DNA from 3 places in the Bradyrhizobium sp. SZCCHNRI1029 genome. Region 1 is predicted to be linked to each of the others. Evidence: predicted binding sites of a transcription regulator. Region 1 holds the regulator's gene; each other region holds the start of a gene.
What was found. Region 1 encodes PhoB, which activates phosphate uptake and scavenging genes when phosphate is short. Its sites were predicted from a motif close to TGTCATNNANCTGTCAT; they were not measured.
Positions count from the first base shown of each region.

Region 2: a site for PhoB is predicted at 5,090-5,106, ahead of QW861_RS02430 (DUF47 domain-containing protein). Genes of this name have one in related genera too.
Region 3: a site for PhoB is predicted at 4,114-4,130, ahead of QW861_RS09055 (UDP-2,3-diacylglucosamine diphosphatase). Genes of this name have one in related genera too.

Region 1 is NZ_JAUEUK010000002.1:62,510-70,685, forward strand. Features, by position in the region: gene pstS (phosphate ABC transporter substrate-binding protein PstS) at 105-1,115, shown strand; gene pstC (phosphate ABC transporter permease subunit PstC) at 1,213-2,211, shown strand; gene pstA (phosphate ABC transporter permease PstA) at 2,215-3,096, shown strand; gene pstB (phosphate ABC transporter ATP-binding protein PstB) at 3,093-3,914, shown strand; gene phoU (phosphate signaling complex protein PhoU) at 3,945-4,661, shown strand; gene phoB (phosphate regulon transcriptional regulator PhoB) at 4,678-5,385, shown strand; gene QW861_RS05955 (trypsin-like serine protease) at 5,532-6,848, shown strand; gene QW861_RS05960 (HoxN/HupN/NixA family nickel/cobalt transporter) at 7,025-8,146, shown strand; gene QW861_RS05965 (HupU protein) at 8,162-8,176, shown strand, end outside.
Region 2 is NZ_JAUEUK010000001.1:513,569-521,744, forward strand. Features, by position in the region: gene QW861_RS02405 (S1C family serine protease) at 1-392, shown strand, start outside; gene QW861_RS02410 (helix-turn-helix transcriptional regulator) at 389-796, shown strand; gene QW861_RS02415 (GDSL-type esterase/lipase family protein) at 839-1,306, opposite strand; gene QW861_RS02420 (peptide chain release factor 3) at 1,622-3,241, opposite strand; gene QW861_RS02425 (anion permease) at 3,382-4,389, opposite strand; gene QW861_RS02430 (DUF47 domain-containing protein) at 4,404-5,048, opposite strand; gene QW861_RS02435 (branched-chain amino acid ABC transporter permease) at 5,192-6,160, opposite strand; gene QW861_RS02440 (branched-chain amino acid ABC transporter permease) at 6,162-7,025, opposite strand; gene QW861_RS02445 (ABC transporter substrate-binding protein) at 7,105-8,176, opposite strand, start outside.
Region 3 is NZ_JAUEUK010000002.1:718,760-726,935, forward strand. Features, by position in the region: gene QW861_RS09040 (D-galactonate transporter) at 1-1,292, shown strand, start outside; gene QW861_RS09045 (tartrate dehydrogenase) at 1,314-2,387, shown strand; gene pyk (pyruvate kinase) at 2,543-3,961, shown strand; gene QW861_RS09055 (UDP-2,3-diacylglucosamine diphosphatase) at 4,154-4,966, shown strand; gene QW861_RS09060 (threonine/serine dehydratase) at 5,014-6,003, shown strand; gene QW861_RS09065 (caspase family protein) at 6,014-7,693, opposite strand; gene QW861_RS09070 (hypothetical protein) at 7,899-8,176, opposite strand, start outside.

The sequences.
Region 1 (8,176 bases):
TGTCATCGAACCTTTATAAAAGCCACACTGAGGCCCCGTAAAGCGGCCGGGGAAGCGCAATCGGGCGCAGATGGCGCTTCGCTTCCCAAGCATGGAGACCAGCTATGAATTTCATCAAAGCTATCGTCGCTGCCGGCTTGGTCGCCGCATCGACGTCGGCGTTCGCTGCCGACATCACCGGTGCGGGCGCGACGTTCCCGTTCCCGATCTATTCCAAGTGGGCCGACGCCTACAAGAAGGAGACCGGCAACGGTCTGAACTACCAGTCGATCGGCTCCGGCGGCGGCATCAAGCAGATCCAGGCCAAGACCGTCACCTTCGGCGCCACCGATGCGCCGCTCAAGGCCGAGCAGCTCGAGAAGGACGGCCTGGTGCAGTGGCCGATGGTGATGGGCGGCATCGTGCCGGTCGTCAACCTCGAGGGCGTGAAGCCGGGCGAGATGGTGCTGGACGGCGAGACGCTCGCCAACATCTATCTCGGCAAGATCACCAAGTGGGATGACGCCGCGATCAAGAAGCTGAACCCCAACGTCAAGCTGCCGTCCGACGCGATTGCCGTGGTGCGCCGCTCCGACGGTTCGGGCACGACCTTCAACTTCACCTACTACCTCTCCGAGGTCAGCGCAGACTGGAAGAGCAAGATCGGCTTCAACACCGCCGTCGAGTGGCCGGTCGGTGTCGGCGCCAAGGGCAATGAGGGTGTGTCCGGCAACATCGGCCAGACCAAGAACTCGATCGGCTATGTCGAGTACGCCTATGCCAAGCAGAACAAGCTCACCTACACCGGCATGATCAACAAGGCCGGCAAGACCGTGCAGCCGACCGTCGAGGCCTTCCAGGCCGCGGCCGCGAATGCCGACTGGGCCAAGGCCCCGGGCTACTACGTGATCCTCGCCAACCAGCCCGGCGACAAGTCCTGGCCGATGACGGCGGCGACCTTCATCCTGATGCACAAGGAGCCGGCCGACAAGGCGGCGTCCGGCGAAGCCATCAAGTTCTTCAAGTGGTCGTTCGAGAAGGGCGCCAAGATGGCTGAGGAGCTCGACTACATCCCGATGCCCGACAGCGTCGTGAAGCTGATCGAGAAGACCTGGTCGGCCGACATCAAGAGCTGAGCTGGACGTATCGAAAATCCCCCTCTCCCGGCCTCCGGGGGAGGGGCGCTACCGGGGTTGAGGCGTGTCCAAGGAACAGGGGGCAGAATTGGCAGAGATGGCGGTTCAGACCGAAGTCAGCGATATCGCGGCTGCTGCCGGCCCCTATGACCGGGCACGCGCGCTCAGCGCCTTCAAGCTCGGCGACGTGACCTTCTATTGGATCACGCGGCTGTCCGCGATCTCCGTCCTGTTGATCCTGGGCGGCATCATCCTGTCGCTCATCGTCGGCGCATGGCCGGCCATGAGAGAATATGGCTTCGAATTCCTGTGGACGCGGCGCTGGGCGCCGTCGGCCGATCCGCCGGTGCTCGGGGCGCTCGGCCCGATCTACGGCACCTTGGTCACGTCCTTCATCGCGATGCTGATCGCCATTCCGGTCGGTCTGGGCATTGCGATCTTCCTCACCGAGCTCTGCCCGCAATGGCTGCGCCGTCCGATCGGACTTGCCATCGAGCTGCTCGCCGGCATTCCCTCGATCATCTACGGCATGTGGGGCTTCTTCGTGCTGGGGCCGTTCCTGGCCTATACGTTCCAGCCGTTCATGATCAATCTCTGCGCCGGCATCCCCGTGCTGCAGGACATCTTCGCCGGTCCGCCGTCCTATCTCAGCCTGTTCAACGCCTCGCTGATCCTGGCGATCATGGTGCTTCCGTTCATCACCTCGATCTCGGTCGACGTGTTCAAGACGGTCCCGCCGGTGCTGAAGGAAGCCGCCTACGGGGTCGGCTGCACCACCTGGGAGGTCGTGCGCAGCGTCGTCATTCCCTACACCCGTGTCGGCGTGATCGGCGGCGTCATGCTGGCGCTGGGGCGTGCGCTCGGCGAAACGATGGCGGTGACCTTCATCATCGGCAACTCGTTCCGTATCTCATCCTCGATCTTCGCACCGGGCACCACGATCTCGGCCGCCATCGCCTCCGAATTCCAGGAGAGCGACGGGCTGCACCAGTCGAGCCTGATCCTGCTCGGCCTGCTGCTGTTCGTGCTCACGTTCTTCGTGCTGGCGAGCGCGCGGCTGATGCTCATGCGGCTCGAAGCCAAGGCGGGAAAATAAGCCATGTCCAGCGCTGACACGCTTACACTCGATGCGCCGGTCAATCCGATCTATGCGCGCCGGCGCCGCAGAGACATCGTGATCCGCGGCCTCTGCGTTGCTGCCGCGATGTTCGGCGTCACCTGGCTGGCGCTGATCCTGTTCACGCTGTTCTATAACGGACTCGCCGGCCTCAGCCTGCAGGTTTTTGCCGCCGACACGCCACCGCCCGGCTCCAGCGAAGGCGGCCTGCGCAACGCCATCGTCGGCTCCTTGATCATGACGATCATCGGCGTCGGCATCGGCGCGCCGCTCGGCCTGTTCGCCGGCACCTATCTCGCCGAATACGGCCGCAACGACCGCCTGACCTCGGTGATCCGCTTCATCAACGACATCCTGCTGTCGGCGCCCTCGATCATCATCGGCCTGTTCATCTATGGTGCGGTCGTGGTGCCGATGGGCGGCTTCTCGGCACTCGCGGGTTCCCTTGCATTGGCGGTCATCGTGATCCCGGTGGTGCTGCGCACCACCGAGGACATGCTGCTGCTCGTGCCCAACCCGCTGCGCGAGGCGGCGTCTGCGCTCGGCCTGCCGCGCTCGCTGGTGATCCGCCGCATCGCCTATCGGGCGGCGCGCTCGGGCCTCATCACCGGCGTGCTGCTGGCGACCGCCCGCGTCGCCGGCGAGACCGCGCCTCTGCTGTTCACCGCGCTGTCGAACCAGTTCTGGAGCCTCAACCTTTCCAAGACGATGGCGAACCTGCCCGTCACCATCAACAATTTCGTCCAGAGCCCTTATGCCTACTGGAAACAACTGGCCTGGAGCGGAGCCCTTCTCATCACTCTGGCCGTGCTCGCCCTGAACATCGGTGCACGCATTCTCGGCGCCGAGAGGAACACCAAATGACCGAACTGTCCGTCTCCGTCAGTCAGCCCAATCACGCTCTTCACGGCAAGGCGCTTCCGGATGCGCCGGCCAAGGTGACCGCGCGCAACCTCAACTTCTACTACGGCGACCATCATGCGCTGAAGAACATCAACCTGTCGCTGGGCACCAACCGCGTCACCGCGTTCATCGGCCCGTCCGGCTGCGGCAAGTCCACGCTGCTGCGCATCTTCAACCGGATGTACGATCTCTATCCGGGGCAGCGGGCGACCGGGCAGCTGATGCTCGACAACACCAACATCCTCGATCCCAAGCTCGATCTGAACCTGCTGCGTGCCCGGGTCGGCATGGTGTTCCAGAAGCCGACGCCGTTCCCGATGACGATCTACGAGAACATCGCCTTCGGCATCCGCCTCTATGAGAAGATCTCCAAGTCGGAGATGGACGACCGGGTCGAGAAGGCGCTGCGCGGCGGCGCGTTGTGGAACGAGGTCAAGGACAAGCTCAACGCCTCGGGCCTGTCGCTGTCCGGCGGCCAGCAGCAGCGGCTGTGCATCGCGCGTACCGTGGCGGTCCGGCCGGAGGTGATCCTGTTCGACGAGCCGTGCTCGGCGCTCGATCCGATCTCGACCGCCAAGGTCGAGGAGCTGATCCAGGAACTCGCCGAAAACTATACGATCGCCATCGTGACGCATAACATGCAGCAGGCGGCGCGCGTCTCCGACAAGACCGCCTTCATGTATCTCGGCGAGCTGATCGAGTTCGACGACACCAGCAAGATCTTCACCTCGCCGAGCGATCGGCGGACCCAGGATTACATCACCGGCCGGTTCGGCTGACGCCGACGACATTGTCTTCAGGAGATCATCATGGCCAGTGAACATACCGCCAAGGCGTTCGACAGCGATCTGCAGGACCTCACCCGTCTGGTATCGGAGATGGGCGGCCTCGCCGAGCGGCTGATCGTCGATTCCGTCGATGCGCTGGTGCGACGCGACATCGCGCTCGGCCAGAAGGTGGTCGCCACCGACGCCGAGGTCGACAAGCTGCAGCGCATCATCGAGGAGCGCGCCGTTCTCACCATCGCCCGGCGACAGCCGATGGCGGTCGACCTGCGCGAGATCGTCGGCGCGATGCGCGTGGCGACCGATCTGGAGCGCATCGGCGACCTCGCCAAGAACATCGGCAAGCGCGTCGCGGCGCTGGAGAGCGACTTCCATCCGCTGAAGCTGATCCGCGGGCTCGAGCACATGACCGATCTCGTGCAGTCGCAGGTCAAGACGGTGCTGGACGCCTATGCCGCGCACGATTTGCCGGCGGCGATGACGGTGTGGAAGGGCGATGAGGAAGTCGATGCCATCTGCACCTCGCTGTTTCGCGAGCTCCTGACCTACATGATGGAGGATCCGCGCAACATCTCGTTCTGCATCCACCTGATGTTCTGCGCCAAGAATATCGAGCGCATCGGCGATCACGCGACCAACATCGCCGAGACGGTGTTCTATATGATCGAAGGCCAGCAGATCATGGACAAGCGCCCGAAGGGCGACATGACGAGCTTCGCATCGACGATCCCCGGCAACTGAGAGAGACGGTTCAGACATGGGCGCCCGAATTCTGGTGGTGGAGGACGAGGAGGCGCTGACGACGCTGCTGCGCTACAACCTCGAGGCCGAAGGCTACGAGGTCGAGACAGTGGCGCGCGGCGACGAAGCCGACACGCGCCTGAAGGAGCGTGTTCCCGATCTCGTCGTGCTCGACTGGATGCTGCCGGGCCTGTCCGGCATCGAGCTGTGCCGCCGCCTGCGGGCGCGGACCGAGACCCGGCAGTTGCCGATCATCATGCTCACCGCACGCGGCGAGGAGAGCGAGCGCGTGCGCGGCCTCGCGACCGGCGCCGACGACTACATCGTCAAGCCGTTCTCGGTGCCGGAGCTTCTGGCGCGGGTGAAAGGCCTGCTGCGGCGGGCGAGTCCGGAGCGGCTGGCGACCGTGCTGTCCTATGGCGACATCGAGCTCGACCGCGAGAAGCGCCGCGTGGCGCGCTCTGGTAGGCCGATCGATCTCGGCCCGACCGAATACCGCCTGCTCGAGTTCTTCCTGGAGCATCCCGGCCGCGTGTTCAGCCGCGAGCAGCTGCTCGACAGTGTCTGGGGCCGCGACATCTACATCGACGAGCGCACCGTCGACGTCCATATCGGCCGCCTGCGCAAGCTGCTCAATCCCGGCCGCGAGCAGGACCCGATCCGCACCGTGCGCGGCGCCGGTTATGCGCTCGATGATCGCTTCGCCAAGAGCGAGCAGGTGTAAGGGGCGATCCGGCGTGAGGACGCAGCAGGTGTGAGACGCGAGGCGGCCCGATTGAGGAGATCGCGGTCCGCTTTCCGCCACGCCGCCGCCGTCTTGATCGTGTCTGCTTCGTGGCCGTCACGATGTTTCGGTCCCAGCGGACGCCCTTGATCAAGACCATCATCATATCTCTTGCCGTGCTGCTCGGCGGCGCGGCGGGCGCCACGGCCGCCGAGCTCGAAGACGCGGTCGCGGCGGCAGGCAACGGGCAGCATGCGGCGGCGATGCGACGGCTGCTGCCGCTGGCCGCCAAGGGCGATGCGCGGGCGCAGTTCGACGTCGGCTTCATGCACGCCTTCGGCTGGGGCCAACCGCGCAACCCCGCCGAGGCGCTGGCGTGGTACCGCAAGGCCGCCGATCAGGGGCTCGCCGTCGCGCAACACTATCTCGGCATCGCCTACGTCAACGGCGAAGGTGTTGCGAGCAATTACGGCGAAGCCGGCCGCTGGTTCAGCCGCGCCGCGGCGCAGGGCTTCGCCCAGTCGCAATACATGCTCGGCCTGATGCTGCTCGACGGCCGCGGTGTGAAACAGGACGTCGTGCAGGGCTATGCCTGGCTGGTGATGGCGGGCCGTAGCGGCGTGCGATCGGCCGGCCGCGACGTGCAGCGGGTCAAGTTGACCGAGCCGCAGCGCGTCCAGGCTCAGACTGCCATTGCGGCCTGGCGGCCGAAGCCGGAATCGGCGGAGGCCGGCATCGCCGCTCCGCGTCCGGAGCAACTGCTCGGGCTCGACCGTCACATCGGCGAGGTCGTCGATCCCACCTCGTGGCCGGCGTCGTCGATCGGCGTCGTCACCGTCGCGCAATACTCGACCGGCGGCTGGTGCACCGGCACGCTGGTCGCGCCGCGCGTCGTGCTCACCGCGGCGCATTGCGTGTTCAACGGCGTGGCGCAGGTCAGCCCCGGCAACGTCCGCTTCCTGGCCGGCATGAACAGGGGCACGCCGGCGGCATCGTCGGTCGCCGACAAGCTGATCGTGGCGCCCGATTTCGTCCCGACCCGGCACGACAGGTGGTCGCTCGACCGCTCGCCCGCCGATTGGGCATTGATCGTGCTGAAGGACGCGCTGCCGTCGAAGCCGGTCGCGGTCAAGGCGCTGACGCGCGAGGAATTGCAGGCTGCGACCTCGGCCGGAACCATCTCCGAGATCGGCTACGGCCAGGAGCGGCGCTATTCGCCGACCGGCCAGCGCAATTGCAGCGCCGGCATGACCAAGGACGGGATGCTGCTGACGGTGCATTGCCTCGCCAATTTCGGCTATTCGGGCTCCCCCATCATGGCCGAAGTCGGCGGACAGCCGGCCGTGGTCGGCATCTTCTCGGCGTTCCACGAGGAGACCCGGCTGATGTTCGCAGCCCCCGCGAGCCAGTTCGAGGCGGTCGTGCGGCGCGAGATCACGGCACAGAGTGCCTCGATGCGGTGAGCGAAGGAGGGGCGAGAGAAGAAGATGTCCCGCCGCTGGTCATGAACTGTGCGTGACTGGATAGCGGGTTGCCAAGCGAGAGGGCAATCCGGGAAGGGCCGCCCACGTTTTCCTGCAGCTTTTGCCTGCAGCGGGGGGCTTTACCGAACTGGCCTGGCTCTTGCTATAGTCCGAGTATGACGATTGTTCAAATTGATCATCCTCGTGCCCCTCGGCTGCTGTGGTGGCGATCGCAGCCCGGCCGCAACGTTGCGCTCGTCGGCGGGCTGGTCGCCGCCAACGCGCTCGCCTGGGCCTGGGCGTTCGCGCTCTACGCCGACCGGCCCGCCATCGTCGGCACCGCGATGCTGGCCTGGCTGCTCGGACTGCGCCATGCGGTCGATGCGGATCACATCGCGGCGATCGACAACGTCGTGCGGAAGCTGGTGCAGGACGGTAGCGCCCCGCGCGCCGCCGGCCTGTATTTTGCGCTCGGCCATTCCAGCGTCGTCGTCATCGCCACCATCGTCGTGAGCCTCATCGCCGGCGCCGACCTCCTGGATGAAGAGAGCGCGATCAGGGCGATCGGCGGCGTCATCGGCACGTCGGTGTCGGCCGGCTTCCTGCTGCTGATCGCGTTGGCGAACCTCATTCTGTTCGTGAACCTCTGGCGCCGCGCCGCACAGCCGCAGTCCGAGATGGAAACCGCCGGAAGCTCCGGACGGGGCATCCTCATCCGCCTGCTGCGCCCGGTGCTCCGCCTGGTGGGACGCGCCTGGCACATGTATCCGCTCGGTTTCCTGTTCGGTCTCGGCTTCGACACTGCGAGCGAGATCGGGCTTCTCAGCCTGTCGGCAACCGAGGCAGCGCGCGGCGCGAGCCTCGCCCATGTCCTGGTGTTTCCGGCGCTGTTCGCGGCTGCGATGGCCACCGTCGACACCGCCGACAGCATGCTGATGGCGGGCGCCTATCGCTGGGCGCTGACCGATCCCGCACGCAAGCTGCGCTATAACCTCGTGATCACCGGCGCATCCGTTGCCATCGCGCTGGTGATCGGCGGCTTCGAGGCGATCACGCTGTTGGCGCCGCGGCTTGGCCTGACCGGGGGATGGACGGGGGTCGCCACCGCGCTGGGCGACGATGTCGCCAATCTCGGGATCGTCGCGATTGGCCTGTTCGGACTGATCTGGGCGGTCGCCATGCTGCTCGGTCGCAGCCAGCGCGGTTCCGAGGCTATCCCCGGGGAAGCGCTTGCCAGTGTTCATGCGGGGGCGCTAAACCCGCCGGTGATACGAAGCGGAACGCTTAAGACGGGCTAGGAGCGGGGCCTTATGATGGTCGGCTCTGAG
Region 2 (8,176 bases), on a different contig from region 1:
TCGACGCTGCGGGCCACGCGATCGGAATGGCCGTGCGCGGCCCGCGCCGGACGCTCGTGATACCCGCGGCCACGATCGAACGGGTCGCCAGCAAGCTCGAGACGCATGGTCGCATCGCTCGCGGCTATCTCGGCGCCGGCCTGCAGCCGGTCCGGCTCGACGATGGACTCGGTGCGATGATCATGAGCCTCGACAAGAGCGGCCCGGCCGCGGCCGCCGGCCTGCGCCAGGGTGACGTCATCACCGCTCTTAACAAGGAGCCGTTCAGGGGCATGCGCGCGATGATGCGCGAACTCGGTTCGGACAGCGTCGGCGCCGTCGTCGAGGTCGCAGCGCTGCGTGCCGGCGAGCCGGTGCAGTTCGCCCTGACCATCGGCGAGAGGCCGGCGTGAGCGAGGAGGCGCGCGCGCCGATCAGGATCGCGATCGCGGTCGACGATGCCGAGCTGGCCGACCGGCTGGCGGCGCTGCTCGGCGATGTCACGGGCCTGACGCTGGTCGCGCCCGGCGAGAGCGCCGACGTCGCCGTCGCGCCGTTGCATGGCAGTGATGAGGCGCGCAGCGGCGACGACAGGATCGACGGCCAGACGATCGATGATTTTCAGCTCACCGCGCGCGAGCGCGACGTCCTGGCGCTGATGGCCGAGGGCTGCTCCAACAAGGAGATCGCGCGCAGCCTCGGCATCTCCGTACATACGGCGAAGTTCCACGTCGGCTCGCTGCTCGACAAGCTCGATGCAACGGGCCGGACGGATGCGGTAGCGCATGCGGCGCGACGGGGAATCATCGAGCTGTGAGACCGCAGGCCGGCGCGGCGCGCTTCACGACCTCACGGCGAGCTACTTCCGCAAGCCGCTCATCACGCGCGGCAGCAGCGATGCGGCCAGCATGCGATAGCCCTCCGGGGTCAGATGCACACCGTCGACCTGATGCGGCAGGCCACGGAACATGCCGTTCTCGACCATCACGACCTTGATGCGGCGCTGCGCGGCCTTGGCCAACAAGGCGCTGATGCTGCTGGCGCGCTGGTCGCCGACCCCTTTGCGGGCGTCGTTGCCGCCGGGCTGCAACACCAGCACGCGGGTTGATCCATCGACCGCGCTGTCGAAGCGGGACAGCATCCCGGCGGTGGTATCACCGTTGATGCCGGCGTTGGCGACGCTGACCCGAACGCCCTTGCCGTGGAGCATGGCCTCGAGCTGGGCCGGAAAATCCTCGCCGCGATTGACGCCCTTGCCATAGGTGTTGCTGGCGCCCAGCGCGACCACCTCGGCGGCGTCTGCCGCTCCGATCGCCGCTAACGCCAAGCCACAGCTAACAGTGCCACCATCTGGCGCCGGACAAGGCGGCCCAAAGATCCCGCTGGCATTTTCTTTTCCCCCCGCTTGGTGTGAGAGGAAGCGTAGCTCACCAGTCGTCTGGTGAAAAGCGCGCGGCGCTACGGGTCTCATCACGCAGCATGCGCCAAGTCGACTGTGGAAGAGTCCTGTTTCTCTCTACGCGTCATTCCGGGGCGCCCGCAGGGCGAGCCCGGAATCCATTGAGCGACAGTACAAGAGGCAAAATGGATTCCGGGCTCATCGCTTCGCGATGCCCCGGAATGACGAGAGATTGTCGGGCGGCTACGCCTTCTTCTTCACGTCCTTGACGTTGGAGAACACGATGCCTTCCGCGCGTTCCTTGGTGTAGCCGAGATAGAACTCGTTCTTGGCCAGGAACACCGGATCGCCGTCGACGTCGTCGGCGACGCCGGAATTGTTGGCGGCGATGAACGCCTCGAGCTTCTTCTTGTCGTCGCACGAGATCCAGCGCGCCAGCGAGAACTCGGAGATCTCGAATTCGACCGGCAGCGAGTACTCGGCATCGAGCCGCGCCTTGAGCACGTCGAGCTGCAGCGGTCCCACCACGCCGACCAGCGCCGGCGCACCGTCACGCGGGCGGAACACCTGCACGACGCCCTCCTCCGACATCTGCTGCAAGGCTTCCTTCAGCTTCTTGGCCTTCATCGCATCGGTGAGGCGGACGCGGCGGACGATTTCCGGGGCAAAGCTCGGCACGCCGACGAAGGTGAGATCCTCGCCCTCGGTCAGGGTGTCGCCGATACGAAGCGAGCCGTGGTTGGGAATGCCGACGACGTCACCCGCAAAGGCTTCGTCCGCGACCGAGCGGTCCTGGGCGAAGAAGAATTGCGGGCTCGACAGCGGCATGGTCTTGCCGGTGCGTACCAGCTTCGCCTTCATGCCGCGGTTGAGCTTGCCCGAGCACAGCCGCGCGAACGCGATGCGGTCGCGGTGGTTGGGGTCCATATTCGCCTGGATCTTGAACACGAAGGCGCTCATGCGCGGCTCGGCGGCGTCGACCTTGCGCAGGTTCGACTCCTGCGCGCGCGGCGACGGCGCGTAGCGGCCGAGGCCTTCGAGCAGATCGCCGACGCCGAAATTGCGCAGCGCGCTACCGAAATACACCGGCGTCAGGTGGCCCTCGCGAAATGCCTCGAGGTCGAACGGCTTGCAGGCCTCCTTGACCAGCTCCAGCTCGTCGGTGATCTGGCTCATGTCGAGATTGGCGTTGATCTTGCCGAGCTCGGCGATGTCGATCTGCTGCGCCGCGCCGGTCTTGGCGCCGCCGCCTTCGAGCAGGCGCACGCCGCCGTCGCGGATGTCATAGGTGCCGATGAAGTCGCGGCCGCGCCCCACGGGCCAGGTCATCGGCGTGGTGTCGAGCGCCAGCGTCTTCTCGATCTCGTCCAGGAGATCGAAGGTGTCGCGGCTCTCGCGGTCCATCTTGTTGATGAAGGTGATGATCGGGATGTCGCGGAGGCGGCAGACCTCGAACAGCTTGCGCGTGCGCGCCTCAATGCCCTTGGCGGCGTCGATCACCATGACGGCCGAGTCGACCGCGGTCAGCGTGCGATAGGTGTCTTCGGAAAAGTCCTCGTGGCCCGGCGTGTCCAGCAGGTTGAACACCAGCCCTTCGAACTCGAAGGTCATCACCGAGGTGACGACCGAGATGCCGCGCTCGCGCTCGATCTTCATCCAGTCCGAGCGGGTGTTGCGGCGCTCGCCCTTGGCCTTGACCTGACCGGCGAGGTTGATGGCGCCGCCGAACAGCAGCAGCTTCTCGGTCAGCGTCGTCTTGCCGGCGTCCGGGTGCGAGATGATGGCGAAGGTGCGCCGGCGCGCGACCTCGTCGGAGAGCGCGGAGCGGGACGGCTGTTCGGTCGTCAAACTTGTATCGGACATGAGGCGGCGGACGTCGTTTCGGGGCCAGAGAGCGGGCGATTTGATGGGAAAGGCGCGGGATCACGGCCGCCGCGCGCCCTCCATATAGGCGTTTTGCACCGCAACTCCAACCGGCGAGTTGCCCCCTCGCCCGCCCCGGATCAGTGCCGGAGCACCGACACCAGCCAGAACGTCAGCGCCGAGACGATGGCAGAGGCCGGAATCGTGAAGATCCAGGCGTAGACGATCGATCCGGCCACGTTCCAGCGCACCGCCGAGGCGCGGCGGGCGGCGCCGACGCCGACGATCGCGCCGGTGATGGTGTGGGTGGTCGACACCGGCACGCCGAGGAACGTCGCCAGGAACAGCGTGATGGCGCCGCCGGTCTCGGCGCAGAAGCCCTGCATCGGGTTGAGCTTGGTGATGCGCAGGCCCATGGTGCGGACGATGCGCCAGCCGCCCATCAGGGTGCCAAGCGCCATCGCGGCCTGGCACGACAGCACGACCCAGAACGGCACCGTGAACTGCTCGCCGAGACGGCCCTGCGAGTACAACAGCACGGCGATGATGCCCATCGTCTTCTGCGCGTCGTTGCCGCCATGGCCGAGCGAATAGAGCGAGGCCGAGGCGAATTGCAGGATGCGGAAGGCGCGGTCGACCGCGAACGGCGTCGAGCGTACCGAGGCCCAGGACACGATCGCGACCAGGATCATCGCCAGCACCAGCCCGACCAGCGGCGACAGCACGATCGCGAGCACGGTCTTGGACAGGCCGCTCCACACGGTGGCCGAGATGCCGGCCTTGGCGACCCCTGCCCCGACCAGCCCGCCGATCAGCGCATGCGAGCTCGACGACGGAATGCCGGCGGCCCAGGTGACCAGGTTCCAGACGATGGCGCCGACCAGGGCAGCGAAGATCACCTGCGCGTCGACGATGGCGGGATCGATGATGCCGGTGCCGATGGTCTGGGCGACGTGGAGGCCGAACACGCCAAACGCCACGAAATTGAAGAATGCGGCCCAGAACACCGCATATTGCGGCCGCAGCACGCGGGTCGAAACGATGGTCGCGATCGAGTTGGCGGCGTCGTGCAGGCCGTTGAGGAAATCGAAGGCGAGTGCGACGGCGATGAGGCCGACCAGGATCGGAAGGCCGAGTTGAGCGTCCACGGCGCGGCCCTACCCTAGACCTGTTCGATCATGATCGAATTGATCTCGTTGGCGACGTCGTCGAAGCGGTCGGCGACCTTCTCCAGATGGTCATAGATCTCGGCGCCGACGATGAAATCCATCGTGTTGGCGTTGCGGTGCTTGAGGAACAGCTCCTTCAGCCCGATGTCGTGGAGATCGTCGACCCGTCCCTCGAGCTTGGTCATCTCCTCGGTGATCGCGGTGATCATCGGCACGTTCTGACCGATCGCCTGCAACAGCGGCAACGCCTTTCCGATCAGGTTGGCGCAGTCGACCAGCAAGGTGCCCATCTCGCGCATGGTCGGCTCGAACTCCTTGACCTCGAACAGCACCACGGCCTTGGCGGTCTGCTGCATCTGGTCGATGGCGTCGTCCATCGAGGTGATCAGGTTCTTGATGTCGCCGCGGTCGAATGGGGTGATGAAAGTGCGGCGGACAGCGGTCAGCACTTCGCGGGTGATGTTGTCGGCCTCGTTCTCGAGCTGGCTGACGCGCTGGCAATGCCTGAGGATGTCGTCGCCGCCCTGCAGCATGTCCTGCAGCGCATGGGCGCCTTGAATCACCACCTTGTTGTGGCGGGCGAACAAATCGAAAAACCGCTCCTCCCGCGGGAGGACGGCGCGAAACCAGTGCAGCATGGGACGAGATCCATCCATTCCGAAACGGGCCAGGGCCGGCCAGTCACAGAACTGTCATACTCCGGATCGCGCACCAGCAGAAGCGGTGGCCGGATCATCCACCGCTTTCTGCCCTTTCAACGATCTCTTTTCAGATCAATGACTTAGAGGGATCGCTTGAACAGATGGGCGATTTCCCCGACGACGCCGCGGCGGAAGGTGAGCACGCAGGCGACGAAGATCACGCCCTGGATCACCGTCACCCACTGGCCGAAGCCGGACAGATATTGCTGCATGCCGACGATCACGAACGCGCCCACGACGGGGCCGAACACGGTGCCGAGCCCACCGACCAGGGTCATGAGCACGATCTGGCCGGACATCCCGACCTCGACGTCGGTCAGCGAGGCATTCTGGGCGACGAACACCTTCAGCGCACCGGCGAGGCCCGCCAGCGTCCCCGACAGGATGAAGGCGAGCAGCTTGTAATGGTCGGTCTTGTAGCCCAGCGAGATCGCGCGCTGCTCGTTCTCACGGATCGATTTCAGCACCTCGCCGAACGGCGAGTTGATGGTGCGGAAGATCAGCAGGAAGCCGGCGAGGAAGCCGACCAGCACGACGTAATAGAGCACCGTCGGCTTGGACAGGTCGAGGATGCCGAACATCCGGCCCTGCGGAATGCCCTGGATGCCGTCCTCGCCATGGGTGAACGGCGCCTGCAGATAGATGAAGTACAGGAGCTGCGACAGCGCCAGGGTGATCATCGCGAAATAGATGCCCTGGCGTCGGATCGAGATGTAGCCGGTGATCACCGACAGGACGAACGATCCGGCGACGCCCGTCAGGATGCCGAGTTCGGGCGGCAGCCCCCACACCTTCAGCGCGTGGGCACTGCAATAGCCGGCCGTTCCCAGGAACATCGCATGGCCGAACGACAGCAGGCCGCCATAGCCGATCAGGAGGTTGAAGGCGCAGGCCAGCAGCGCGAAGCACAGCGCCTGCATGACGAAGAACGGGTACAGCCCGGTCCACGGCACGATCGCCAGCAGCGCTGTCATGATGACGAACACGATCATCTCGTCGCGCATGGCGCGCGGGGTGATCGGAAGGGTTGCGTCGGTGATGGATGTCATGTCAGGCCGCCCGTCCGGTCAGACCCGTCGGCTTCACCAGGAGCACCAGGACCATCAGAACGAAGACCACGGTGTTGGAAGCCTCGGGATAGAAATATTTGGTCAGTCCCTCAATCACGCCGAGCAGGAAGCCGGTGATGATCGAGCCCATGATCGAGCCCATGCCGCCGATCACGACCACCGCGAACACCACGATGATGATGTGCTCGCCCATCAGCGGCCGCACCTGGTTGATCGGCGCCGACAACACGCCGGCCAGCGCCGCGAGCCCGACGCCGAGGCCGTAGGTCAGCGTGATCATGCGCGGCACGTTGATGCCGAACGCCCGCACCAATGTCGGATTCTCGGTGGCGGCGCGCAGGTAGGCGCCGAGCCGGGTCCGCTCGATCAGGAACCAGGTCGCCAGACAGACGACCAGGGAGAATATGACGACCCAGCCGCGATAGACCGGCAGATACATGAAGCCGAGGTTCATGCCGCCGCGGAGCTGATCCGGGATCGCATAAGGCAGGCCGGACGAGCCGAAGAAGTTCTGGAACACGCCCTGGATGATCAGCGCCAATCCGAACGTCAGAAGCAGTCCGTAGAGATGGTCGAGCCCGGCAATCCATTGCAGCATGGTGCGCTCGAGGACCATGCCGAAGATGCCGACGATGATCGGCGCCAGGAGCAGCGCCCACCAATAATTGATGCCGCCGAGGTTCAGCAGGAAATAGGCGCAGAACGCGCCCATCATGTAGAGCGCGCCATGGGCGAAATTGATGATGTTGAGCATGCCGAAGATGACGGCAAGCCCGAGACTGAGCAGCGCGTAGAACGAGCCGTTGATCAGTCCGACCAGGAGCTGTGCGTAGAGGGCCTGCATCGTCTTGTTTCTGTTTTCTCTCGGCGTTTCCCAGAAGATGGCGGCCCCGGCGACGTTCAGCCGCCGGAGCCACAGCGGTTCATTTCTTCAACAAGGCGCACGCGCTCTTGTCGAGCGGCGTGAAGGCCTGGTCGCCCGGTACCGAGCCGACCAGCTTGTAGAGATCCCACGGGCCCTTGGACTCCGAGGGCTTCTTGACCTCGAACAGATAGGCGGTGTGGATGGTGCGGCCGTTCGGCTGGATCTCGCCCTTGCCGAACAGCGCATCGTCGGTCGGGATCGACTTCATCCTGTCGACGATCTTGACGCCGTCATGCGGGTTCTCGCCGAGCGCCTCCAGCGCCTTGAAGTAATGCATCAAGCCGGCATAGACGCCCGCCTGCACCATGGTCGGCGGCGCGCCGTTCTTCATGCGCTTGGCGAAGCGCTCGGAGAAGGCGCGGGTCTGGTCGTTCATGTCCCAGTAGAAGGTCTCGGTGAAGTTGAGGCCCTGCGCGATGTCGAGCCCGATCGACTTGACGTCGGTCAGGAACAGCAACAGCGCGGCAAGCTTCTGGCCGCCCTTATTGATGCCGAACTCGGCCGCCTGCTTGATCGTATTGGTGGTATCGCCGCCGGCATTGGCGAGGCCGATGACCTTGGCGTTCGACGACTGCGCCTGCAGCAGGAAGGACGAGAAGTCGGAGGTGTTGAGCGGATGCTTGACGCCGCCGATCACCTTGCCGCCATTGGCGGTCACGACCGCCGTGGTATCGCGCTCCAGCGCGGCGCCGAAGGCGTAGTCTGCCATCAGGAAGAACCAGGTCGAGCCGCCCGCCTTGACCAGCGCCTGGCCAGTGGTGTGCGCGAGCATGTAGGTGTCGTAGGTCCAGTGCACCGTGTTGGGCGAGCACTGCGCGTTGGTGAGATCCGAGGTCGCAGCGCCCGAATTGATGTAGACGCCGTTCTTTTCCTTGACGACGTTGTTCACCGCCAGCGCCACGCCCGAGTTCGGCACGTCGACGATGACGTCGACCTTGTCGACGTCGAACCACTGCCGCGCGATCGAGGTGCCAATATCCGGCTTGTTCTGGTGATCGCCGGAGATGACGTCGATCTTCCAGCCCTTCGCGGTGAGGCCGGAATCCTCGATCGCCAGCTGCGCTGCGAGC
Region 3 (8,176 bases), 660 kb from region 1:
CCGGAGAGCTGGAAACGCGCGTGCTGCGCAGGATCACGTTGCGCATCGTGCCCTTCATCATGCTGCTCTACTTCGTAGCCTTCATCGACCGCGTCAACGTCGGCTTCGCAGCGCTGACCATGAACAAGGACATCGGGCTGTCAGCCTCGGCCTATGGGTTCGGCGCCGGCATCTTCTTCTGGGGCTATTTCCTGTTCGAAATCCCCTCCAACCTCGCGCTGGACAAGTTCGGCGCGCGCATCTGGATCGCGCGGGTCATGATCACCTGGGGCCTCGTCTCCGGCGCGATGGCGTTCGTGCAGGGACCGACGAGCTTCTATGTGCTGCGCTTCCTGCTTGGTGCTGCGGAAGCAGGCTTCTTCCCCGGCATCATCCTCTATCTCTCCTACTGGTTCCCGGCGCGCCAGCGCGCGGCCGTCACCGCGCTGTTCATGGCCGCCGCGCCGCTCTCCACGGTTCTCGGCTCTCCGGTTTCCGGCGCGCTGCTGGAGATGGACGGCATTCTCGGCTTCAAGGGCTGGCAGTGGCTGTTCCTGATCGAGGCGCTGCCGGCGGTGCTGCTCGGCTTCGTCGTGCTCGCCTACATGACCGATCGTCCGGAGCAGGCGCGCTGGCTCGCCGACGACGAGCGCGACTGGCTGGTGCGCACGATGAATGCCGAACTGGCGAGCAAGGCCGCGACCGCGAGCCACAGCATCTGGCGCGGGCTGGCCGACATCCGCGTGCTGGCGCTCGCGCTGGTCTATTTCGGCACCTCGGCCGGCCTCTACACGCTCGGCGTCTGGGCGCCGCAGATCATCAAGCAGTTCGGCCTGTCGTCCTTCACCGTCGGCTTCCTCAACGCGGTGCCACCGACCGTGGCCGTGGTCGTCATGATCCTGTGGGCGCGCCATTCCGACCGTACCGCCGAGCGCACCTGGCACGTCGTGCTGGCCTGCGTGGCCGCAGCCGTCGGGCTCTGGTTGGCCGGGCTGTCGAGCAGTGTCGCCGCCGTCCTCGCTGCGCTCACGCTCGTCAATGTCGGCATCTCCTCCTCGAAGCCGCCGCTGTGGAGCATGCCGACCATGTTCCTGTCCGGCTCGGCCGCCGCGGCGGGCATCGCAACCATCAACTCGATCGGCAATCTCGGCGGATTCGTCGGTCCCGCGATGATCGGCTGGATCAAGGACCAGACCGGCAGCTTCAATGGCGGGCTCTATTTTGTCGCCGGCCTGCTGGTGGTATCGGCGGTGCTGACCCTGTTGCTGTCACGTTCACAAAGTGCGAAGGCCCAAGCAGCCACGCCGTCCTGACCTCATCAACGGAGCTCTTTCATGCGCACCCATTCCATCGCCGCCATTCCCGCCGACGGCATCGGCCCCGAGGTCATCTCCGAAGGCGTCCGCGTGCTCGAGGCGCTCGCCAAGCGCGCGGGCGACATCAGCTTCAACGTCAAGACCTTCGACTGGGGCTCGGACTACTACAAGAAGCACGGCGTGATGATGCCGGCCGACGGACTCGCGGAGCTGAAAAAGTTCGACGCGATCTATTTCGGCGCGGTCGGCGCTCCCGACGTGCCCGACCACATCACGCTGTGGGGCCTGCGGCTGCCGATCTGCCAGGGATTTGATCAGTACGCCAACGTCCGTCCGACCAAGATCCTGCCCGGTGTGGCCTCGCCCTTGCGCAATGTCGGCGTCGGCGATCTCGACTGGGTGATCGTCCGCGAGAATTCCGAGGGCGAATATGCCGGCATGGGCGGCCGCGCGCATCGCGGCCTGCCGGAGGAGGTCGGCACCGAGGTCGCGGTCTTCACCCGCGTCGGCGTCACCCGCATCATGCGCTACGCGTTCAAGCTGGCGCAGTCGCGCCCGCGCAAGTTCCTCACCGTCGTCACCAAGTCGAATGCGCAGCGCCATGGCATGGTGATGTGGGACGAGATCGCCGCCGAGGTGGCGCGGGAATTCCCCGACGTGACCTGGGACAAGATGCTGGTCGATGCGATGACCGTGCGCATGACGCTGCAGCCGAAGAGCCTCGACACCATCGTCGCGACCAATCTGCATGCCGACATCCTGTCCGATCTCGCCGGCGCGCTGGCCGGCAGCCTCGGCGTGGCGCCGACCGGCAACATCGATCCGGAGCGGCGCTTCCCGTCGATGTTCGAGCCGATCCATGGTTCGGCGTTCGATATCACCGGAAAGGGCATCGCCAACCCGGTCGCGACGTTCTGGACCGGCGCGCAGATGCTCGAGCATCTCGGCGAGACGGACGCGGCCGCGCGGCTGATGGCTGCGGTCGAGAAAGTCTGTGCAGCCGGCATCCTGACCCCCGATGTTGGCGGCACGGCGACGACCAAGCAGGTGACCGACGCCGTCATCGACGCGATCCACGGCTCCAACGCCTGAGGCGTGCTGTTCTCTTGCACAATTCTGGCGTGTTCCGTGTCGCGCTTGCAATGGACGCTGCGGGGCGTATATCAGCGCTTCCGCTGCGTCCGCGCATGCCAATCACATGCGTGTCATAGAGACGCGAGACACGGCTTAAGGAGAAAGGACACATCATGCGTCGTCACCGTCGAGCCAAGATCGTCGCGACTGTCGGTCCCGCGAGCAATTCTCCGGAGATGCTGAAAGCGCTGTTCCTCGCCGGTGTGGACACCTTTCGTCTCAACTTCAGCCACGGCACCCAGGCCGATCACGCCAAGGTCCATGCCGCGGTCCGCGCCCTCGAGAAGGAAGTGCAGCGGCCGATCGGCATCTTGATGGATCTGCAGGGTCCTAAGATTCGCGTCGGCACGCTGCGCGACAAGAAGATCCAGGTCGAAGCCGGCGAGACGATTCGATTTGTTCTCAACGGCACCGAGGGCGACAAGACATCGATTCCGTTGCCGCATCCGGAAATCTTTGCGGCAGTCTCGCCCGGTCACGATCTTCTGATCGATGACGGCCGCGTGCGCGTCCGCGTCACCGGCCTCGGCGACGACTGGATCGAGGCCAAGGTGATCGTCAGCGGCGCGATCTCCAATCACAAGGGCGTCAATCTGCCCGGCACCATTCTGGAGCTATCGCCGCTGACGGCCAAGGACCGTTCTGATCTTGCCTTTGGGCTCGACCTCGGCGTCGACTGGGTGGCGCTGTCGTTCGTGCAGAAGCCGTCCGACGTGCTGGAGGCGAGGGGCCTGATCAATGGCCGCGCCGGCATCATGTCCAAGATCGAGAAACCGGCGGCGCTGGAGCGGATCGACGACATCATCCAGCTCTCTGACGCGATCATGGTTGCGCGCGGCGATCTCGGCGTCGAGATTCCCAACGAGGACGTGCCGGGCAAGCAGAAGGAGCTGGTGCGCGCCTGCCGGCTCGCGGTGAAGCCGGTGATCGTCGCGACGCAGATGCTGGATTCGATGGTCGCGACGCCGACGCCGACGCGCGCCGAGGTCTCCGACGTCGCGACCGCGATCTATGACGGCGCCGACGCGGTGATGCTGTCGGCGGAATCGGCCAGCGGGCAATATCCGCGCGAGGCGGTGGCGATGATGGACAGCATCATCAAGGCCACCGAAGGCCACAAGATGTACCGCTCGATCGTCGAGGCGACGCAGCCGGGCGAGGAGCAGACGCCGCCGCATGCGGTGGCGACCGCGGCGGCCGATCTCGCCTCGGCGATCCACGCCAAGGCGATCGTGGCCTATACTTCGAGCGGCACCTCGGCCTCGCGCGTTGCGCGCAAGCGGCCGAGCCTGCCGATTCTGGCGATCACGCCGAATGAGGACACCTCGCGGCGGATGTGCCTGCTGTGGGGCGCGCACAGCGTGCTGTCGCAGGACGTGCAGAGCTACGAGGAGATGGTCGAGCGCGCGACCTTCTTCGCCGTGCAGGAGGAGTTCGCTGAAGCCGGCGACCTGCTCGTCGTCGTCGCCGGCATTCCGTTCGCGCAGACCGGCACCACCAACAATCTGCGCGTCGTCACCGTGCCGAGATAGGAGGCTGATTTTCCCTGTTCGCGCTGCCCGCCTGTCGCCTGATTGTCGCACCCCGCTGGTATCGCGGGGCAGTGACGAGGGACATCGCGAGTCGTCAAACGAGCGGTGTCCGGTCGCGGTCCGGCAGGATGGGTTCTGCCGGTGCGGCGTTTCGTCATCGCGGTGTCATCAGGGACTGTTAGGTGGGCGCGCATGGGACTTGAGACTGCTGGTGAAGAAAGCCCGGCTCGGCGCTTTCGGACGTTGTTCATCTCGGACGTTCATCTCGGAGCCCGCGGCTCGCAGGCCAATCTCCTCGTCGATTTCCTGCGTCACCATGATGCCGACACGATCTATCTGGTCGGCGACATCATCGACGGCTGGGCGCTGAAATCGAGCTGGCATTGGCCGCAGTCGCATAACGACCTGGTGCAGAAGATGCTGCGCAAGGCGCGCAAGGGCGCCAAGATCGTCTATGTCCCCGGCAATCACGACGAGTTCCTGCGCGGCTATTACGGCACGCATTTCGGCGGCATCGACGTCGTCGAGAACATCGTGCACACCGGCACCGACGGCAAACGCTATCTGGTGATCCACGGCGACATCTTCGATCTGGTCGTGCAGAATGCGCGCTGGCTCGCCCATCTCGGCGACAAGGCCTATGACTTCGCCATCCAGATGAACCGTCTGGTCAACTTCTTCCGTCGCATGTTCGGCGTTCCCTATTGGTCGCTGTCGCAATGGGCCAAGCAGAAGGTCAAGAACGCCGTCAACTACATCGGCGCGTTCGAGACGGCGCTGGCCTCGGAGGCGCGGCGGCATGGCGCTGATGGCGTGATCTGCGGCCACATCCATTGCGCCGTCATCCGCGACCAGGACGGCATTCGCTACATGAATTGCGGCGACTGGGTCGAGAGCTGCACGGCGCTGGTCGAGCACGAGGACGGCCGTTTCGAGATCCTGACTTGGACCGATCCGCAGCGGCAACCCGCGCCGGTTCCGCAGCTGGCCGCCCGCGCCGCCTGACACCGGTTCCCTTGCCTCTCGGCAATCGGGCGCGGTAAAATAGGGGTATGACAGCTCATTCCCCGATCCTGCCCGTGACCGCCGCCGACATCGAGGCGGCGGCACGCGTCCTCGCGCCCGTGGCCGTGCGGACTCCGCTGCTGCCGGCTCCCGTGCTCAACGAGCGGTTCAAAGCGAACGTCTTCGTGAAGCCGGAGGTGCTGCAGCGGACCGGCTCGTTCAAGTTCCGCGGCGCCTACAACAAGCTGGCGTCGATCCCGGAAGCAGCGCGCGGCAACGGCGTCGTCGCATTCTCCTCCGGCAATCATGCGCAGGGCGTCGCCCATGCCGCCACATTGCTGGGCATGGACGCCACGATTGTGATGCCCTCGGATGCGCCGGCGGCCAAGCGCGAGCGCACCAAGGCGTTCGGTGCCGACGTCGTGCTCTATGATCGCGATCGCGAGGACCGCGAAGCGATCGCGCGCGACATCGCAGCAAAGCGCGGCTCGACGGTGGTGCCGCCCTATGACGATCCCTACGTCATCGCAGGGCAGGGCACCGTCGGTCGTGAAATCGCCGAAGATCTCGCGGCGCTCGGCCTGTCGCCGGATCTGGTGATCGTCCCGGCTTCGGGCGGTGGACTGCTTGCCGGCGTCTCGACCGCGGTCAAGGCGCGCTTTCCCAACACCCGGATGGTCGTGGCCGAGCCAAAGGGTTTTGACGACCATGCGCGCTCGCTACGGGCCGGCCACCGCGAGGCGCACGACGCAAAGGGCCGGACCATCTGTGACGCGCTGATGGCGGCGATTCCAGGCGAGATCACCTTCGCCATCAACAGCCAACTGCTGTCGGCCGCGGTCGAGGCTTCGGATGAGGAGGTGGGGCGCGCGGTCGGCTTTGCCTTCCGGGAGCTGAAGCTCGTGGTCGAGCCCGGCGGTTCGGTCGGGCTTGCAGCATTGCTGGCCGGCCGGCTGGATGTGGCGGGCAAGACGGTGGTGATCGTTTTGTCCGGCGGCAATGTCGATGCTGAGCTCTACGCCAGGCTGATCGCCTGACGATCAAGCCTCAGTGAAAGCTGAGGCCGCCTTTTGCAAATCCCCCGCCGCCCATCCGCAGTCCGGACTGCGCGACGTGCGGCGTGCTCCGCGCCGGGCCGCCCTGCATCCCGCCTTGGCCACGCGCCATCGACGGATGCGACGCGTTGATGTTCGGCTTGAACGGTCCGGAATTGCCGGGGAAGGGACGCCGCACTTCGCGGGCGTCGAATGGCCGCCCAGGACTGCGCTTCAGTGGATCGCGCTGGATTTTCGTAGCCACGGGCGGATTTGTCGGCGGCACGATCCTGTCGCGCAACTTGGTCTGAGCGATAGGCCCGGGATCGACGACCTTGTTGGGACCCGCGTTGTTGATGGCATTGCCTTTCGTGACCACCGTTGGCGGCAGCGGTCCGTGCGGCACGGTGGCGGCCGGCAGCGTCGGTTGCGGGGCTGGATGGCTCTGGATCTGCGGACCGGGATTGAACGGTCGCGCGATCGGTGCCAGTTGCGGTGGCATCATGAGACGGCTCGGTTGCAGCACGGGGATGGGCCGAGGCTGTCCCTGCAGCCGCAGTGCGACCGGCGCATATGGGCTGTCGGCATAGGATTCACGGAAGCTCTGATAGGCGGCCGGCGAATTCGCCAGCACGGCCTGGTGCCAGGCCGTGGCCTGCACGAGGCCGGCGAGCAGTGCGCGGATGCGGTCGGCGAGCGGATCGCGCGGATACAGCTCGATGAACTCGCGATAATATTGCGGACGGTTCTCCGACAGCACGTAGTCATAGGCCTGCCGCACGGAACGGCTCGGCAGGTTGGCCGCCATCTGGATCACCGGCGTATTCTCGGCAGGGCGCGCCGCCGCGACCAGCGTATCCCCGAAGAAGGTGAAATCACTGGTCAACGAGGAGCTTTCCCATGGCGTCTGTCGTCCGTCGGTGCTCTGGTTCACCTGTAGGCGAATGCGCTTGAACAATTGCTCGATCGGCAGGTTCGGCTGCCGCGCCAGGTTCAGGAACGCCTGCGCGTACGGGCTGTGCTCGCCACGCCCGTCGAGCGCCTCGGCGCCGGGCGAGGTCGAGTATCCGAGGATGGAGCCGTTCGGCGCGTCGACGATGGCAAGTCCGCGTCCGGCATCGTTGATGGCAGGGAATGGATTGTTGCGGCAGGCGTCCAGCACGACGATCCGCATGCGGCTCGGGATGGCGTCGAGCGTTGCCATCAGGTCCACCAGACGGATGGTCCCCGTCGTCAGGTCGGAGGGCGCTGAGATACGGGCATCGATCGGGATCAGATAGTTCTCGCCCGCGAGCTGAACCCCGTGGCCGGCGTAGTAGACCATTGCCACGGTGTTCGGGCCGTGTGCTGCCACCCGGCTCGAGAAATCCTCGACGACCTTGAGCATCTCGTTCTGCGTCAGGTCGGTCGCCGTGATCACCTCGAAGCCGGCCGAGTTCAACAGCTTGGCAACAGCATGGGCGTCGTTGTCCGGGTTCTCCAGCGGCGGCGCGTTCTGATAGCTCGCATTGCCGATCACGAGCGCGACGCGTGGCTCGGCTCCTTGAGGGATCGCGGCGGGCGTGTTGCTCTCCTTGGCCGGTGAGGGAGCTGCCAGCGCGCGCGGTGGTGTGTGAAGGTTGTCGAGCTCACTGCCGGCGGCGAACGCCGAGTCCGGGCCGACCCAGGCCATCAGGCCCAGCAGCGCGGACATGAGCAGGGATTTCCAGGCGGATGTTACAGCGCGAAATTTCGGAACGGACACGGCGTTCTCCTCGAGCATGCGCAAAGCGAATGGCTTGAGGATCAGGCTACGCAGATCACGCAGCAGCGTACGTGATCCGCGTCACCCATCAACGCGGCACCTTTCGGTGCTCAGCGATCGAGGTTCAACAGGAGGCGGCCGAGATGCACTCGCCCTACGAGAAGAATGCGATCTTCTCAGGCTGGGTCATGCGACGGATCGGCGCCAACGAGTCGTTGGCGGGTGCCTGCGGCCGCTGCAGAAGGCCGTTCGACAGCAGCGTCGATCCCAGCGACGGCTCGTAGGCAGGCTTGGGCATCGCGGACGCGCTGGTGCTGTGAGCCGCGGCGGCGGTCGGGCGGACCTGCTGGATCGGCGCAACGTCAGCCTTCGGGGCCGCTGCGGGAGATTGAGCTGCGACCGCAGCCGCCACGGCGGCCAGGGTCTCGATGG